One region of the Shewanella sp. 8A genome, then DNA from elsewhere that is predicted to be linked to it. Evidence: predicted binding sites of a transcription regulator. Region 1 holds the regulator's gene; the other holds the start of a gene.

Region 1 (12,107 bases):
TTCAAAAGTTTTAGCAATAAAACCCGAATATAAGTCGAATGCATGACACCCTAATGACACTGATGTTTGCGATCCATAAAATAAGCCTCTCAGTTTACAACGCTTATATGTACCATTAACGCAGCGCACCACAGAATTGACTCGACTCACTGCTGTAGAAAGGATGCCATCACATGACTAAGCCATCTTGTTTAATCATCAGCCAAATATGGCCACAAAGACTTTTCCTTAAAAAACGATTACATGTTTTACTCGCTTCGTTCAGTTTATGCTCTGCACTAATCATGTCAGCAGCACCCGCATATGCCGTCCCCGCCACAGGGGAATTTATTGCCAATAAACGCTGTGAGTTGTTTCAGTCTAAAAATAAACAAACCAATCCCGATGATTGGCAGAGCAATATCGGTGAACGTTATCCCGTTACGGAGATTTTAGGAAACAGCGTCAATCCTGACTGGATTCGCGTCCGCACCAATGCCATCAGTTCACCGTTACGCTGGATTAAAGGTGATTGTGGACAATACAATACCAATGTAGCGGCGGCAGAGACTTATCAGCCAAACTCAACCAAAGAGCCTACGCAAACCACTACAGCCTCTGATATCAAAGCCATCAATCGTGAAAGCCTAAAAGAACGAGGTACGCCGGAGAAACGCCAAGGCCATGTGTGTCAAATCGAAGATAATTATGACTCCCATGTGCTCGCCTTAAGTTGGCAAAGCACCTTTTGTGAACTCTATGGCAGTCGTAAAGCCGAATGCCGCGCCTTAAGCCAAACCAGTGATGCGCCTCAATGGCAACACTTTAGCCTGCATGGCCTCTGGCCTAATCGCCAGCAATGTGGCACTCGTTACGGCTTTTGCAGCAGCGTAAAACAACAACCGAGTGACTTTTGCGATTATCCTGAAGTACCACTCAATGCCTCTGTGCAAAAGAATCTGGAAGAAGTGATGCCTAGTGCTCGCTACGGCACCTGTTTAGAACGCCATGAATGGTGGAAGCACGGTACCTGTCGTAATCAAGACCCCAATGACTATTTTTTACTGGCGACTCAGCTGACGCAGGAAGTCAATGCCTCGACATGGGTACAACAATTTATCCATGAAAGAATTGGTAAAAAAGTCACACAACAAGAGTTGAATCAAAGCTTTGATACTAGCTTCGGTAAAGGTGCACACACTAAGATCACGCTTGATTGCGCCAAGGGACTCTTAAGCGAAATCCGGATTAATCTTCCACAAGAGATCAAGCTATCAGACTCAATTCCGAGCCTACTTGCTAAAGCACCCAAGGCGAAAAAGACTAACTGTCCGGACCCACTCTCTATCGACAAACCAAACTAACTTAACCTGAACTTGGGGTAACGTGTGTCGAAAAAACCTAAATCTAACAAACCAAACAAATGTCATAAACGATTGTTTTTAAAATACAATTCCTCCTGACTGAATGCGCAGATTTTTGTGCATATCAAGGCGCTCTGTCTAACCATAGCGAGCTATGGTTAGACAGAGCAACGCAGAGAGGCCCGAAAAGAGGCCTATTCAGCGGCGCTACTTATCCCTAGCTCAGGTTAACTTATTGGTTTTCATTTTGGGATAGGTGTATTACCGCGAAAGTAGCACCTTGGGCGTCAGCAATCACCGCAAAACGTCCCACATCGGGGATATCGCTTGGCGGCACGCATAGCTGTGCGCCCAGCCCCTGCGCCTTAGCGGCAAAAGCATCACAATCCGCCACCACAAAATAGGGCATCCAATGGGCGGGGATCTCGCCCCATTCCGGCATCATTTTCATCATGCCCCCCATAGACTGACCGTCAATTTGCCACTCGGTGTAATCGATGCCGGGCACATGACTGGGGAGCGCGGTCCAAGGAAACACTTGAGTGTAAAAACTGGCTTCGGCGCTAGGCTCACGGCAAGCCAGCTCCACCCAACACAGGGTATTTTCTTCGCCTTGGCGACGTGAGCCCGAGTGGTTTTTCGCTTGCCACAGGGCAAAGCGTGCCCCTTCGGGATCGCTCACCTGCGCCATCACGCCCGCATCCCCCACCACATGCGGTCCCATGTGTAATTGCCCACCCGCAGCCAGGATGGCGGCAACCGTCGCTTCGATATCCTTAACCGCAAAATAAATCCGCCAATGGCTAGGGATCTGTGGTTCCGACTCAGGGATTTGATACATGGCCCCTAAATCGTCCCCCTCCAGATTGAACAGCGAGAAATGACCATTAGGAATTGCCATTTCCACCGCATTCCAACCAAACAGCGCATGGTAAAAACCCTGTGCACCCTGCCAGTCATGGCTCGCCAATTCGACCCAACAGGCCTGTCCCTGTGCGTACTGAGTAATCCTCATTGCAGACTCCAATCAAACAGATAATGTGTTCGAGTTAAGCTGGAGTTTATGCAACTGTCCAGTTTTGGCGGTAAAAAGATGAATACAAAGAAAAAGCCCTCTATTTGAGGGCTTGATTTGCGAGCGAAATACTTAGGAGAACTGTGGTAATAAATTCGCCATCGCGAGTAGATGACAAGCACCCGTCACGACACCAAACAACACCACAAGGATAATTAACGGCGTGCCACCAAAGACCCTAAAACCTTGATGATTAGGGAAGAGTTGTCTCGACTTGTAGGCCATCAGCGCTGGCACGATAACAGCCCATACGGTTGCCGCTAAGGCTGCAAATCCAATGGCAATTAAAAAGCCATCGGGAAACAGCAAACCAAATATGGTGGGCGGCACAAAGGTGACAATCGCCGTTTTCATCCGGCCATAGCGCGTATCGTCGAATCCGAATAAATCGGCCAAATAATCGAATAAACCTAAGGTCACACCGAGGAAAGAAGACGCCACAGCTAAATTAGCAAATAGGGTTAACATGCTGTTTAACCAGCTGCTTTCCATTACTTTCGACAAGGCGCCGACTAACACACCCATATTGCCACCCTGGGCAATAATCTCACTAAACTGGCTGCGGGGAATATTGCCCATAGTGGCGACCAACCAGCAGGCATAAATAATCAGCGCGATAAAAGTCCCGACAAAAATAGCTTTGAAAATGGTCGATGAATCTTTGCCATAATACTTCACCAGACTCGGCACATTTCCATGGTAACCAAAACTGGCTAGACCAAATGGCAAGGCCGCCCACAGATAAGGCATAAAGCTTTGCTTTCCATCCGGTTCGAGCAACTTAGCCACATCGATCTCGATCAGCAAATTACCAATCGCGAGGAAGAAAGTGATGATCATCCCGCCGAGCATAATGGTCGTAATACGATCCACCGCCTTGGTACTGATCAACACGATACAGGCGAGCACGACAGCAAATACTAATCCGGCGACACTTTGAGGCAGTTCAATCCCCATACCTTGGAGGCTATGGTTAACAATCGAGCCACCACCACTGATGTAGGCGTAGGTTAAGATGTAGAGCACGAAGGCAATGGACACCCCATTCACGATGCGCCAAAACTGGCCTAAAGTTTCCTTGGTCAGGGTATCGAAACTCGCTCCCGGCTCGAAATGCAGGTTGGTTTCGAGCAGTAACAGTCCCGACATCAACATGCAAAACCAAATACCGAGTAACATCAGTACCGAGTAGCCAAACCACATGCCAGCGCCCACGACAGGCAAAGAAAACATCCCCGCCCCTACTGTGGTACCGGCAATAATCATGGCACCACCGAGCAAAGACTTGCCCACCGGCTTATTCTTCGCCGCATTCATATGGTTAGCCATTAAGCGATATGCTCCGCGGTCACGCTGGCGACAATCGTTTGCCTTACAGAGGCTCTGAGTAAGCTATTGGCTTGATCGCGAATGCGCTCAACATCAGATTTATCTTCCTTACCAGAGAAATAACCCAACTCTTTTAGCTTAACACTCAAGGTGTTATAGAGTTTCTTATCGTAAAATTCTGGTGCGGTAATTCCATGCAGCGCCCCTAAACGTTGGGCAAGCAGATGGCTTTCAGACTCGAGATCCGAACGCTCCATCTTAGGTCTGTGGGCCAGCAGATTGAAGATAATGGCATAGCGTTGCAAGGTCTCACTAACGCTGCCAGCCAACAATAACATTTGGCTGGTGTGCTCGGTCACAACCGACAACATATCGCTTTCCTGCACTAGACCTTGCTCAATAAACAGCTCGAGCACTTGATTCACGTAGCTTGGGAGATCTTTGATCCCCATAAACAACTCCGCCTTCAATAACGGATAAAAGTCGTTCACTATCCCAAGGATTTGCGCTCTTGAAATCTGTTTATTATTGATTAAACAGCTGGCAATTAATGACGGAATAATAAATAAGTGAATGATATTATTGCGATAATATGTCATTGACGTCGCTTGTTTTTCATCAATTGACACTATCTCACCCAAAGGATCGGCGTTGATGGAGAACTTGTTCAGCTCTAATCCTTGTTGTACTAAGTGCTTGCCATCACCTTCGGCAACCGACGTAAACGACGTGTAAGGCACACGCTTAAGCAGGGTCAGGTATAAATCTAACTGACGCTCGAGCAAACAACGCTCTAAGGCATTTTGCTCCGACGCCAACAACACTAAACTGGTCAAGGTAATAGAGCTGGCGGCAGCGGCGTCGTTAATCCGCGTCATCACCCGATTTGCTAACACGTTCACCGCTGGGGTTAACCAAGTCGGTTTTTGCTCAGGATCATCAGCCACTTCACTGCGCCAGTTAGGTGCCGTTTCATTCAAGAAATTTTGCAATGTAATCGGCTCACCAAAGTTGACATAACCTTGGCCAAAATTACCTAATTTACGAATAGCACCAAAGACTTGCCATACAGATTCTTTCTGTTTTTTCTTACCGCTTAGCTCTTTGTGATAGGTCGCCACTTCCATCACGTGATCGTAGCCTAAATACACAGGCACTAAGGTGACTGGGCGTTCGATACCACGCAACACACTGTTGATCGTCATAGCGATCATGCCCGTTTTCGGTGCCAATAGACGACCGGTACGAGAACGGCCACCTTCAGAGAAATACTCAACCGAATATCCCTTAGCAAACAGCTGATCGAGGTACTCACGGAACACTGCAGTATAGAGTTTGTTGCCGTTAAAACTACGGCGAATAAAGAAAGCCCCGCCACGGCGGAACAGCGGCCCCGCAGGCCAGAAGTTTAGGTTGATACCCGCAGCAATATGCGGTGGCACCATACCTTGGTAATACAGAATGTAAGATAACAGCAGGTAATCCATATGGCTGCGATGGCAGGGCACATACACAATCTCATGACCATCGTGGTGTAACTGCCGAATATGCTCAGCACCTTTGATGTTAATACCGCTGTAGAGCTTGTTCCATAACCACGTTAAAAAGCGCTCAGCAATACGTACGAGACTATCGGAATAATTTGCTGCAATTTCATCAAGATATTCAATTGCCGTTTCACGCGCTTGGGTTTCAGAAATCTTCTTGCTCGCGGCTTCTTCCTGAATCGCCTTACGTAAGGATTCAGATTTCAGCAAGGAATGGAATAACGCCTGACGATTAGGCAACACAGGCCCCGTCATCACCTTACGTTGGCGACGGAAATGCACTCTCGCTACTCGAGCCAATTTATGGGCAATGCCCATATCGGTTCCATGTTCGTCGGCCATGTAACGCAGCGATACCGCATTAGAAAATTGCACAAAGTTATGACGACCTAAAAATAAGATCATCAAACACTTGCGTAACCAAGTAGGGTTCTCGCGCTCAAGCACTGCCGCCTTCATGGTGTCGTCTTCTTTACCCGGAGTACGACCCCAATACAGACTCACAGGCACCAGCTGGATATCTAACTCTGGCTTTTCCTTATGGACGGCCAACAAACGCATAAAACATTCGAGGAATGGCTCATTGCTGGCGCGTTCACCAAATAAGGGCTTACGACCTTCAAGGCATACCACCCGTGGCGCCACAACGCCATTCACCACCAGCGGCTCGTAAGGGCTTGGCAAACCAAGTTTCGTGGTGATCTCGCTTAACGCAGCAATATCACTCAGGGATTCTGTTTTCATTACATAAGCAAGCGGTCTGGAGGCATCCAGATTCAGATCGGCAAAGGGATCCTGTGGCACAACAATAGTGTGCACTAAGTGCTTTTGGATCCAACGTAATGATTTCAACCAAAGAGAGTCTTGTTTAGGCATTATTCTTATGCAATGTAAGTACGTTCATTAGCCCCATAGAATACCAGATTCTAGAGAATATACCCAAACAACCTAAAGATGCAGGATTCAGCGGCTGATTTTAATGACTTAGTAACGCACTTTAGGCAACGCCATTTATTGCTGCCGTGCAAATGGCATTCACCCCATAGATGACGATTACGGTTATTTGCAGATCTAGCTGACCAAGTTAAAAGTGGTTAATACTTGCACTACAAATAATACTGTATATACTAACAGTAACTGTATAGAAAAACAGGAAAGACCATGAGACCGTTGACGCCACGCCAAGCCGAAATTTTAGAGCTGATTAAACGTAATATTGCCGAGACTGGCATGCCACCCACTCGGGCCGAAATTGCCACCCGTTTGGGTTTTAAAAGTGCAAATGCCGCAGAAGAACACCTTAAGGCATTGGCGAAAAAAGGCTGCATCGAGATCATGCCTGGTACTTCCCGCGGGATCCGTCTCCCTGTAGAGGAAGAAGATAACCGCGAAACAGGCTTGCCACTTATCGGCCAAGTGGCAGCGGGTGAACCTATTCTCGCCCAAGAGCATGTCGAACAGTATTACCAAGTCGACCCCAGCATGTTCCACCCTGCTGCCGATTTCCTGCTGCGCGTAAAAGGCGACAGTATGAAGAATATCGGCATCCTTGAGGGTGACCTGCTTGCCGTTCATAAAGTACAACAAGCGCGCAATGGACAAGTTGTTGTTGCTCGCGTTGATGATGATGTAACCGTAAAACGCTTTGAAAAAAAAGGTAATTTAGTCTACCTACATGCCGAGAATGAAGACTATTCACCGATTAAAGTCGATTTGAGTTTCCAAAGTCTAACAATTGAAGGGCTCGCCGTAGGGGTGATCCGCAACGGAGATTGGCTATGAACAAACTATTAGGTAATGCCCCGCGTCACCCCGGTTTATGGCTCGATACGGTTCGAGATACAGAGACCGACTGGCAGCATACATCAATAGTCACTATGCCAACTCAGAGCCAAGGGCGCCAAGAGCTGACACAGCTGAGCAAACAACTTGCCCAACTGAGCCAACAGGGAAGATGGATAGTGCTCATCAACCCACCTAGTATTGGCTACAAGCAGCTATTAGCAAACGCAGGTGTGCGCATGGATCGCGTACTATTGGTTCACGCAAAAGATGAGGTCGAAACCCTTTGGGCGATGGAAAAAGCCTTAACCAGTGGCACATCTAGCGCAGTGATTACTTGGATTAACGCCCTAGATACTCGCGATAATCGTCGCCTACAAATTGTAGCAAAGAGCGCACGTGCAATGGGTATCGTGCTTGAAGGTTCAACGAATGACCAACCTTCTAGCACCAATCTCACACAATCGGCTAAATTTACTCAACCCGCATTTTTCAGCTCTGTTCATTAAAAATTTTTCACACCGTATTTAGCCTTGAAAGCCGCCTCACCTGTGAATGTGAGGCTTTTTTTTGGCAATTTTTCAGACAATTAGAAAAAGAAGTGATCTTGATCAATTTTTAAACAGCAAGTATGTTTGATTTAGGCGCACATGATATATGGCCTGTTTAGGCAGAAATATCGCGTTATTTTCGAATATCGCTCGCCCACAAGAATTGAGAATAATGGGTTTATTCAGCAGTATGTGCCAGTGTGGCTAATAACAGCAGTAACAATACTTGATCATAAGTAAGCCGCCAACGCACGTTGAAGTCAGAAACACTTTTTTGGGAACTGAAGAGTTTGCATAGAGTTGAGACTTACTGTGTTGCTCTTCTTTGTAGTTGCTATTTGCAATTAGCAGAGGAGAAGTCTTGTGAAGCAATGGTTGTATTGTTTACTCGTGGTGCTATTCGCCCCACCGTTGGCCGCAGCAGACATGCGGTTCAATATGACGCCTGGCGTAACAGAAATCAGTGGCAAGGTATACCACCTGCACATGACGATTCTGTATATCTGCTGCGCGATAGGCTTAGTGGTTTTTGGCGTGATGATTTATGCCATGATCAACCACAGAAAATCCAAGGGCGCGGTCGCGTCACACTTCCATGAGAGTACAAAAGTTGAGATCGCTTGGACGATAATTCCCTTTATCATTCTGATCTTAATGGCGATTCCGGCAACTAAAACTCTGATTGCCATGGAAGACCCCAGCAATGCCGATCTCACGGTAAAAGTCACAGGATCGCAATGGAAGTGGCATTACAGCTATTTCGATCAAGATATTGAGTTTTACAGTATTCTCGCCACACCAAGACCTCAAATCGAAGGTAGTGAGGCCAAGGGAAAGCACTACTTACTCGAGGTCGATAAGCCCCTTGTCCTGCCTGTAAATAGAAAAATCCGCTTTCTGATGACTTCTGAAGATGTTATCCATTCATGGTGGGTACCAGATTTTGCAGTGAAAAAAGATGCTAACCCAGGGTTTATCAACGAGGCGTGGACCCGTATCGATAAACCCGGCATTTACCGTGGCCAATGTGCCGAGCTTTGCGGTAAAGATCATGGATTTATGCCGATAGTGGTTCAGGCACTGCCCGAAGCCGAGTTCGATGCTTGGGTTGCAGAACAAAAACAAGCTGCCAATGCCGCAGCGCAAGCCGCACAAGCCGCCTTATCGCAAACACTGAGTAAAGAAGAGCTGATGACTCAGGGTGAGCAAGTTTACCTTGGTCACTGCGCAGCCTGCCATCAACCTAATGGCGAAGGTCTCAAAGGCGTATTCCCTCATCTCAAAGGCAGCCCCATAGCTACCGGGCCGCTGAGCGGTCATCTTGAAATCGTGCTCAATGGTAAAACGGGTACGGCCATGCAAGCCTTCAGTAAACAATTAACGCCCCAAGAAATTGCCGCAGTGATTACCTATGAGCGTAATGCGTGGGGCAATAACACGGGTGATGCGGTGCAAGCCAAAGACGTTGATGCCCATAAATCCGGTGGCACCAATAGCGAACCAGTAGCAACGACTCAGCCCCCCTCAACCACCGATGCGCCCAAAGCAGCGACAGAGCCCATCGCCAGTGTCGATCCCGCGAGTCTTCCCACGCTCAGCCATGATGAACTGATGGCCGAAGGGGAAAAGACCTATGCCACAGTTTGCGCCGCCTGCCACCAGCTAACGGGTGCAGGTATGCCTCCCGCCTTCCCCGCCCTTGCTGGTAGCGTTATTGCAACAGGCCCAGTCGCCAATCACATCGATATAGTGATGCACGGTAAACCGGGCACGGCGATGCAGGCATTTGGCAACCAACTCACGCCACAACAACTTGCTGCCATCATTACCTATGAGCGCAATGCGTGGGGCAACAATACCGGCGATACAGTGCAACCCGCTGATATTGCACGCCATGGACAGTAGGGGATTAAGATGAGCACACTGACTCAAGATCAAATTGCCGCCCATGATGAACACCATCACGGTGCACCTAAAGGCATCATGCGCTGGTTACTCACCACCAACCACAAGGACATTGGCACCCTGTACCTATGGTTTAGTTTCATTATGTTTTTAACTGGTGGTGCGATGGCCATGGTGATCCGCGCCGAACTCTTTCAGCCCGGATTACAACTCGTTGAACCTAACTTCTTCAACCAAATGACCACAGTGCATGGGCTAATCATGGTATTCGGCGCAGTGATGCCAGCCTTTACCGGACTAGCTAACTGGTTAATCCCGATGATGATTGGTGCGCCTGATATGGCGCTTCCACGGATGAACAACTGGAGTTTTTGGATCCTGCCCTTCGCCTTTACTATTTTATTGAGCTCACTGTTTATGGAAGGCGGCGGCCCTAATTTCGGTTGGACCTTCTACGCACCACTCTCGACCACTTATAGCCCTGACAGCACAGCATTATTTGTATTCTCTATTCATATCATGGGGATAAGTTCGATCATGGGGGCCATCAACGTGATCGTCACCATAGTCAACCTGCGCGCTCCCGGCATGACGTGGATGAAGTTACCGTTGTTTGTCTGGACTTGGCTGATTACCGCCTTCTTGCTGATCGCCGTAATGCCCGTACTCGCGGGCGCCGTTACTATGGTGTTAACCGATAAGTTTTTCGGTACTAGCTTCTTCGAGGCGGCAGGTGGTGGTGATCCTGTGATGTTCCAGCATATCTTCTGGTTCTTCGGTCACCCCGAAGTCTACATCATGATTTTGCCTTCCTTCGGCATTATCTCCGCCATAGTTCCGGCTTTCAGCCGTAAACCATTATTCGGCTATTCATCCATGGTGTATGCCACGGCGAGTATTGCGATTCTGTCCTTCCTCGTGTGGGCGCACCATATGTTCACCACCGGTATGCCTGTGTTTGCTGAGTTGTTTTTTATGTACTGCACTATGCTGATTGCCGTGCCGACTGGGGTAAAAGTGTTTAACTGGGTAGCGACCATGTGGCGCGGCTCATTGAGTTTTGAAACCCCAATGTTGTTCGCGGTGGCCTTTATTATCCTGTTCACTATTGGCGGCTTCTCTGGCCTGATGCTCGCCATCACGCCAGCCGACTTCCAATACCACGATACTTACTTTGTGGTGGCCCACTTTCACTATGTGTTAGTCACTGGTGCGATTTTCTCCATCATGGCGGCGGCCTATTACTGGTTGCCAAAATGGACCGGCCATATGTACAGCGAAAAGCTAGGCCAGTGGCATTTTTGGTGCTCAGTAATTTCGGTCAACGTGTTGTTTTTCCCGATGCATTTCTTAGGTCTTGCGGGTATGCCAAGGCGTATTCCCGATTACTCGATTCAATTTGCCGATGTAAACCAAATCGTGTCGATTGGGGGTTTTGCCTTTGGTCTTTCTCAGCTAATTTTCCTCGTGCTGGTGATTAAGTGCATTCGGGGCGGTGAAAAGGCGCCCGCCAAACCTTGGGAAGGCAGCGAAGGCTTAGAGTGGACCCTACCCAGCCCTGCGCCCTACCACTCTTTCACCACGCCACCCGAGGTGAAATAACATGCAAGGCCAACCCCATCAGCCCAACATCAAGTCCAACCGTAAGCTCATCAGTCTGCTGGTGCTGGGCTGCCTTGGGATGTTTGGCTTTGGGTTCGCCTTAGTGCCGCTCTACGATGTGTTGTGCGAAAAACTGGGTATTAATGGCAAAACCTCTAATACTGCCAGCAGTTATCAAGCGATCACTGTGGACAAGAACCGGGTGGTAACGGTGGAGTTTATCTCGCAGGTGCAGACGGGCATGCCGTGGAAATTTGAGCCACAAACGAAACGGCTCGAAGTGCATCCAGGAGAACTTATTCACACGGCATTTCTGGCGCAAAACGTCTCGAATAGAGCGATCGTGGGCCAGGCGATTCCTTCTATTTCGCCCGGACAAGGCGCGGCTTATTTCAATAAAACCGAATGTTTTTGCTTTAACCAACAACACTTAGCCGCCGCGAGTCGCGCCGAGCTACCGTTGATCTTCTTTGTGGATCCTCAATTACCCGAGTCTATCCACACCTTAACCCTCTCTTACACCCTCTACGACATTACCGACAAGCAGTTAGCGTCTGCCATAGAGCAAGGAGCTGCAAAATGACCACTAAACATGAGACTTACTACGTCCCCGCCCAGAGTGCTTGGCCGATTGTTGGTGCTATCGGCTTGTTTTTAATCGCCTTTGGGGCAGGACATTTTGTACATCAACTCAAATCTGGCGCTTCGGGGGGCGGCTATATTCTACTGGCAGGCATCGCCGTCATCCTGTTTATGCTGGTTGGCTGGTTTAGAACCGTGATCAAAGAATCGATGACGGGCCTCTATTCCCATCAGATGGATAGATCGTTTCGCCAAGGCATGAGCTGGTTTATTTTCTCCGAGGTGATGTTCTTTGCCGCCTTCTTCGGCGCCTTATTTTACGCCCGCATGATCGCAGTGCCCTGGCTCGGCGGCGGGTCCAACAATGCCATGACCCACGAAGTCCTGTGGC
Region 2 (3,864 bases), on a different contig from region 1:
ACCAGCTACACCATAAGGTAGCCGTATTTCTATTTGCCCAGCATTATAAGCAGACTGAAGAAAGACGACCAGCCTTGAATAGCGATATCACGCTTCGGAGTCTAATATTTTCGATGAGTTTTCATCTAATACAGGGCTTATCACAACAACCCAAGGTGAAAGTGGTGAAAAAGGACTAATTCTGCGAGGGAGATGAACTGAGTTAAGAATGACAAGCACAAACTTACCAGGGCAAGTTTATATGATTACATTAGGGCGTGTTGACGTTTCATGGTTATTTTTGCAGCAATGTGGCTGGCTTTTATGCAAGGCAAAGTCCGTGCTGTGTAGTTATTCTACATAAACGGACGATAACGCGGCAGAAAAGCCAACCAAATGCTGCCCGAAGGGTTCGTCTGGCAAGCCCTTGCTCTTACTTTCTGTCATAAGAGCCGCTCGTCATTTGAGTAAACTACACATCATTCCTCGTTTCGCGAGCACGAACTTGCCAGAACGAATAAAATTTAATCTCGAAACGTCTACACGCCCTAGTCATCATTATCTTCCAAAGGATCATAATCTAAGGCATAGGTGACTTGTTCGTAATTAAAGCCTTGGCTCAGTAAAAACCGTACTCGTTTGGCTTTTTCTTTTGCAATTTGCTCGCGGGATAGTGAGCCTTTTACTTCAAACACTTTAGGGACCGTATACTTTTTGATGGCTTTCGCTTTTGCCAACTCAAACCAATCATGCTCATTTGCAGATAAGGCAGCTTCGATACAATCTTTAGTCAGCCCCTTTTGAGCAATAGCTTGACGAATGCGTATTGGTCCATGACCACGGGCAATGTGGCTTCGAACGAGAAGCTCGGCATAGCGCTTATCATTGATAAATCCTGACGCTTCACAATCATCAAGCACAGGATCGATATCAGCGACCTCAAAGCCTTTTTCGAGCAGTTTTGTGCGGATTTCTTGGCGGGAATAATCGCGGCGCGCTAACAGCGCGACCGCAATTTGACGGGCAGACTGGCTCAGAATACTTCGCCTGTTTCTAAATCAATATTCCCCTCGATATTATCATCATCGGATGCTGATGATGCCAGTGCACTTGGGTTACTCAATAATAACTCACGCAATGTCTTATCGATTTCAGCGGCAATGGCTGGGTTTTCAGTCAAATATTTACCCGCATTGGCACGGCCTTGACCAATTTTATCGCCCTTGTAGCTATACCAAGCACCAGCTTTCTCAATCAGTTTATGGGCTACCCCTAAATCGACTAACTCGCCAGTACGGTTGATACCTTGACCGTAAAGGATTTGAAACTCAGCCTGCTTAAATGGTGCAGCCACTTTGTTTTTAACCACTTTGACACGAGTCTCGTTACCAACCACTTCATCGCCTTCTTTGATAGCACCAGTACGGCGAATATCTAAACGAACAGAAGCATAGAATTTCAGAGCATTACCACCCGTTGTGGTTTCTGGGTTACCAAACATCACACCAATCTTCATACGAATTTGGTTGATGAAGATTAACAGTGTATTCGATTGCTTGAGGTTACCCGCTAACTTACGCATCGCTTGGCTCATCATACGCGCCGCTAAGCCCATGTGTGAGTCACCGATTTCGCCCTCAATCTCTGCCTTGGGGGTTAATGCCGCGACCGAGTCAACGATGATCACATCTACCGCGCCAGAACGGGTTAACGCATCACAGATCTCAAGGGCTTGTTCACCGGTATCGGGTTGTGAACACAATAAGTTATCAATATCTACACCTAACTTTTTCGCGTAGATAGGATCGAGAGCGTGCTCCGCATCGATAAAGGCACAGGTTTTACCTTCGCGCTGAGCAGCTGCAATCACTTCTAATGTCAGAGTTGTTTTACCTGATGATTCAGGGCCATAAATCTCAACAATACGGCCCATTGGTAGGCCGCCCGCACCGAGGGCAACGTCAAGGGAAAGAGAACCAGTAGAAATGGTCTCAACATCCATAGAGCGGTCTTCGCCCAGCTTCATGATGGAGCCTTTACCAAATTGCTTCTCAATTTGGCTCAATACCGCAGCAAGTGCTTTCTCTTTGTTTGGATCGACCTTCATTCCTGTTCCCTCATCTAGACAGCATCAGTACTGTCAAAAGTGATATTCAATTTAATAAAGCGGGTGATCAAAAAGCGAGGCTCTTTGTCGTAATCTGCTGACTAGTATACTGTACAATCATACAGTATCAATACCTGTGAATGAATTATTTTTATACCTGAAAATTTTCCCGTTTAGACAAGCTTTTACCCACCCATCCTGCAGATTTATCAAGATATCAGTGAATATCCACGCTTTGAGGATCAATTTTCTGTAAATTGTTGCTAAGATTGGCGCCAATTGATTTTAGACAGTAATAGTGCAAATCAACTGATTTTATCTCCCATTACTGTATGACTTTATTCCCTATTTCAGGGCCGGCATAGCGGACGATAACGATTTAATGAATCCTATAGATACCGATGATTTAGAAAAACATACCCCGATGATGCGTCAATATTTGACCATGAAAGCAGAGCATCACGACATGCTGCTGTTTTATCGTATGGGTGACTTCTATGAACTCTTCTATGATGACGCCAAACGAGCCTCTGAATTATTGGGCATTTCCCTTACGGCACGAGGCAAAAGTGGTGGCGACCCGATCCCGATGGCGGGTATCCCTTACCATGCAGTTGAAGGCTATCTCGCAAAATTGGTTCAAATTGGCCAATCGGTTGCGATTTGCGAACAGATTGGCGATCCTGCCACCTCAAAAGGTCCGGTTGAGCGCAAAGTCGTACGCATTGTCACCCCAGGAACCTTAACCGATGAAGCGCTATTGCAGGAGCGGCAAGACAATCTGTTGGCCGCGGTTTATCAAGGCAAAGTGGGCTTTGGCTATGCGACTCTAGATGTGTCTTCTGGCCGTTTCGTGATTGCCGAATTAGAGACGAAGGAGTCCCTCGAAGCCGAGTTGCAACGTACGAATCCGGTCGAAATTCTTTATAGCGAAGATTTTGGTGCACTGGAGTTATTGCATCATTTTAAAGGCAAACGTCGCCGCCCTGAGTGGGAATTTGATTACGATACCAGTATCAAACTGCTGTTGGCCCAGTTTGGCACTAAGGATTTACACGGTTTCGGCATAACCGATGCTCGCCTATCGCTGCAAGCGGCAGGCTGCTTGATGCAGTACGTAAAAGACACCCAGCGCACCGCCCTGCCCCATATCAATGCTATTACCCGTTTTAATCAAACCGATACGATTGTCTTGGATGCGGCAACGCGCCGCAACCTCGAGCTGACACAAAATTTGAGTGGTGGTCGGGATAACACCCTAGCAGCCGTGCTCGACAATACTGCCACAGCCATGGGCAGCCGTATGTTACAACGCTGGATCCATCAGCCGTTGAGGGACCATGCACAGATTTTTGCTCGCCAAACGGCGGTCAATGAGTTGCTCGCGACCGCGGCCCATGAGTCATTGCATGAGCAGCTTAAAGCCCTAGGTGATATCGAACGTATCATGGCAAGACTGGCGCTTCGTACCGCTCGTCCACGGGATTTTGCCCGCCTACGCCAAGCATTAAACCTATTGCCTCAATTACAGCAATCATTAGCACAGTTAAGTGCTCCCCATACGGTGAAACTAGGTCAACTCTTAGGCGAGTTTCCCGAAGAGCAACAACTGCTTGAGCGCGCTATTGTCGATAACCCGCCCATGCTTATCCGTGATGGCGGCGTAATCCGTGAAGGCTACAATGCCGAATTAGACGAATGGCGTGGCTTAAGTGAAGGTGCCAGCGATTATCTAGTACAACTCGAAGCGCGGGAAAAAGAACGCACTGGCATTGCTA

The links. Region 1 encodes LexA, which represses DNA repair genes until DNA is damaged. Its sites were predicted from a motif close to TACTGTATNNNNATACAGTA; they were not measured.
Region 2: recA (recombinase RecA) is a predicted target of LexA. The motif match lies at 2,194-2,213, and genes of this name have one in related genera.

The regions. Positions count from the first base shown of each region.
Region 1 is NZ_JAMDJP010000009.1:147,550-159,656, reverse strand. Features, by position in the region: gene M0413_RS09365 (ribonuclease T2) at 174-1,343, shown strand; gene M0413_RS09360 (VOC family protein) at 1,576-2,358, opposite strand; gene mtr (tryptophan permease) at 2,491-3,747, opposite strand; gene plsB (glycerol-3-phosphate 1-O-acyltransferase PlsB) at 3,747-6,170, opposite strand; gene lexA (transcriptional repressor LexA) at 6,456-7,076, shown strand; gene M0413_RS09340 (cell division inhibitor SulA) at 7,073-7,585, shown strand; gene coxB (cytochrome c oxidase subunit II) at 7,991-9,532, shown strand; gene ctaD (cytochrome c oxidase subunit I) at 9,542-11,134, shown strand; gene M0413_RS09325 (cytochrome c oxidase assembly protein) at 11,136-11,717, shown strand; gene M0413_RS09320 (cytochrome c oxidase subunit 3) at 11,714-12,107, shown strand, end outside.
Region 2 is NZ_JAMDJP010000005.1:12,960-16,823, reverse strand. Features, by position in the region: gene M0413_RS05040 (regulatory protein RecX) at 528-995, opposite strand; gene recA (recombinase RecA) at 1,013-2,086, opposite strand; gene mutS (DNA mismatch repair protein MutS) at 2,469-3,864, shown strand, end outside.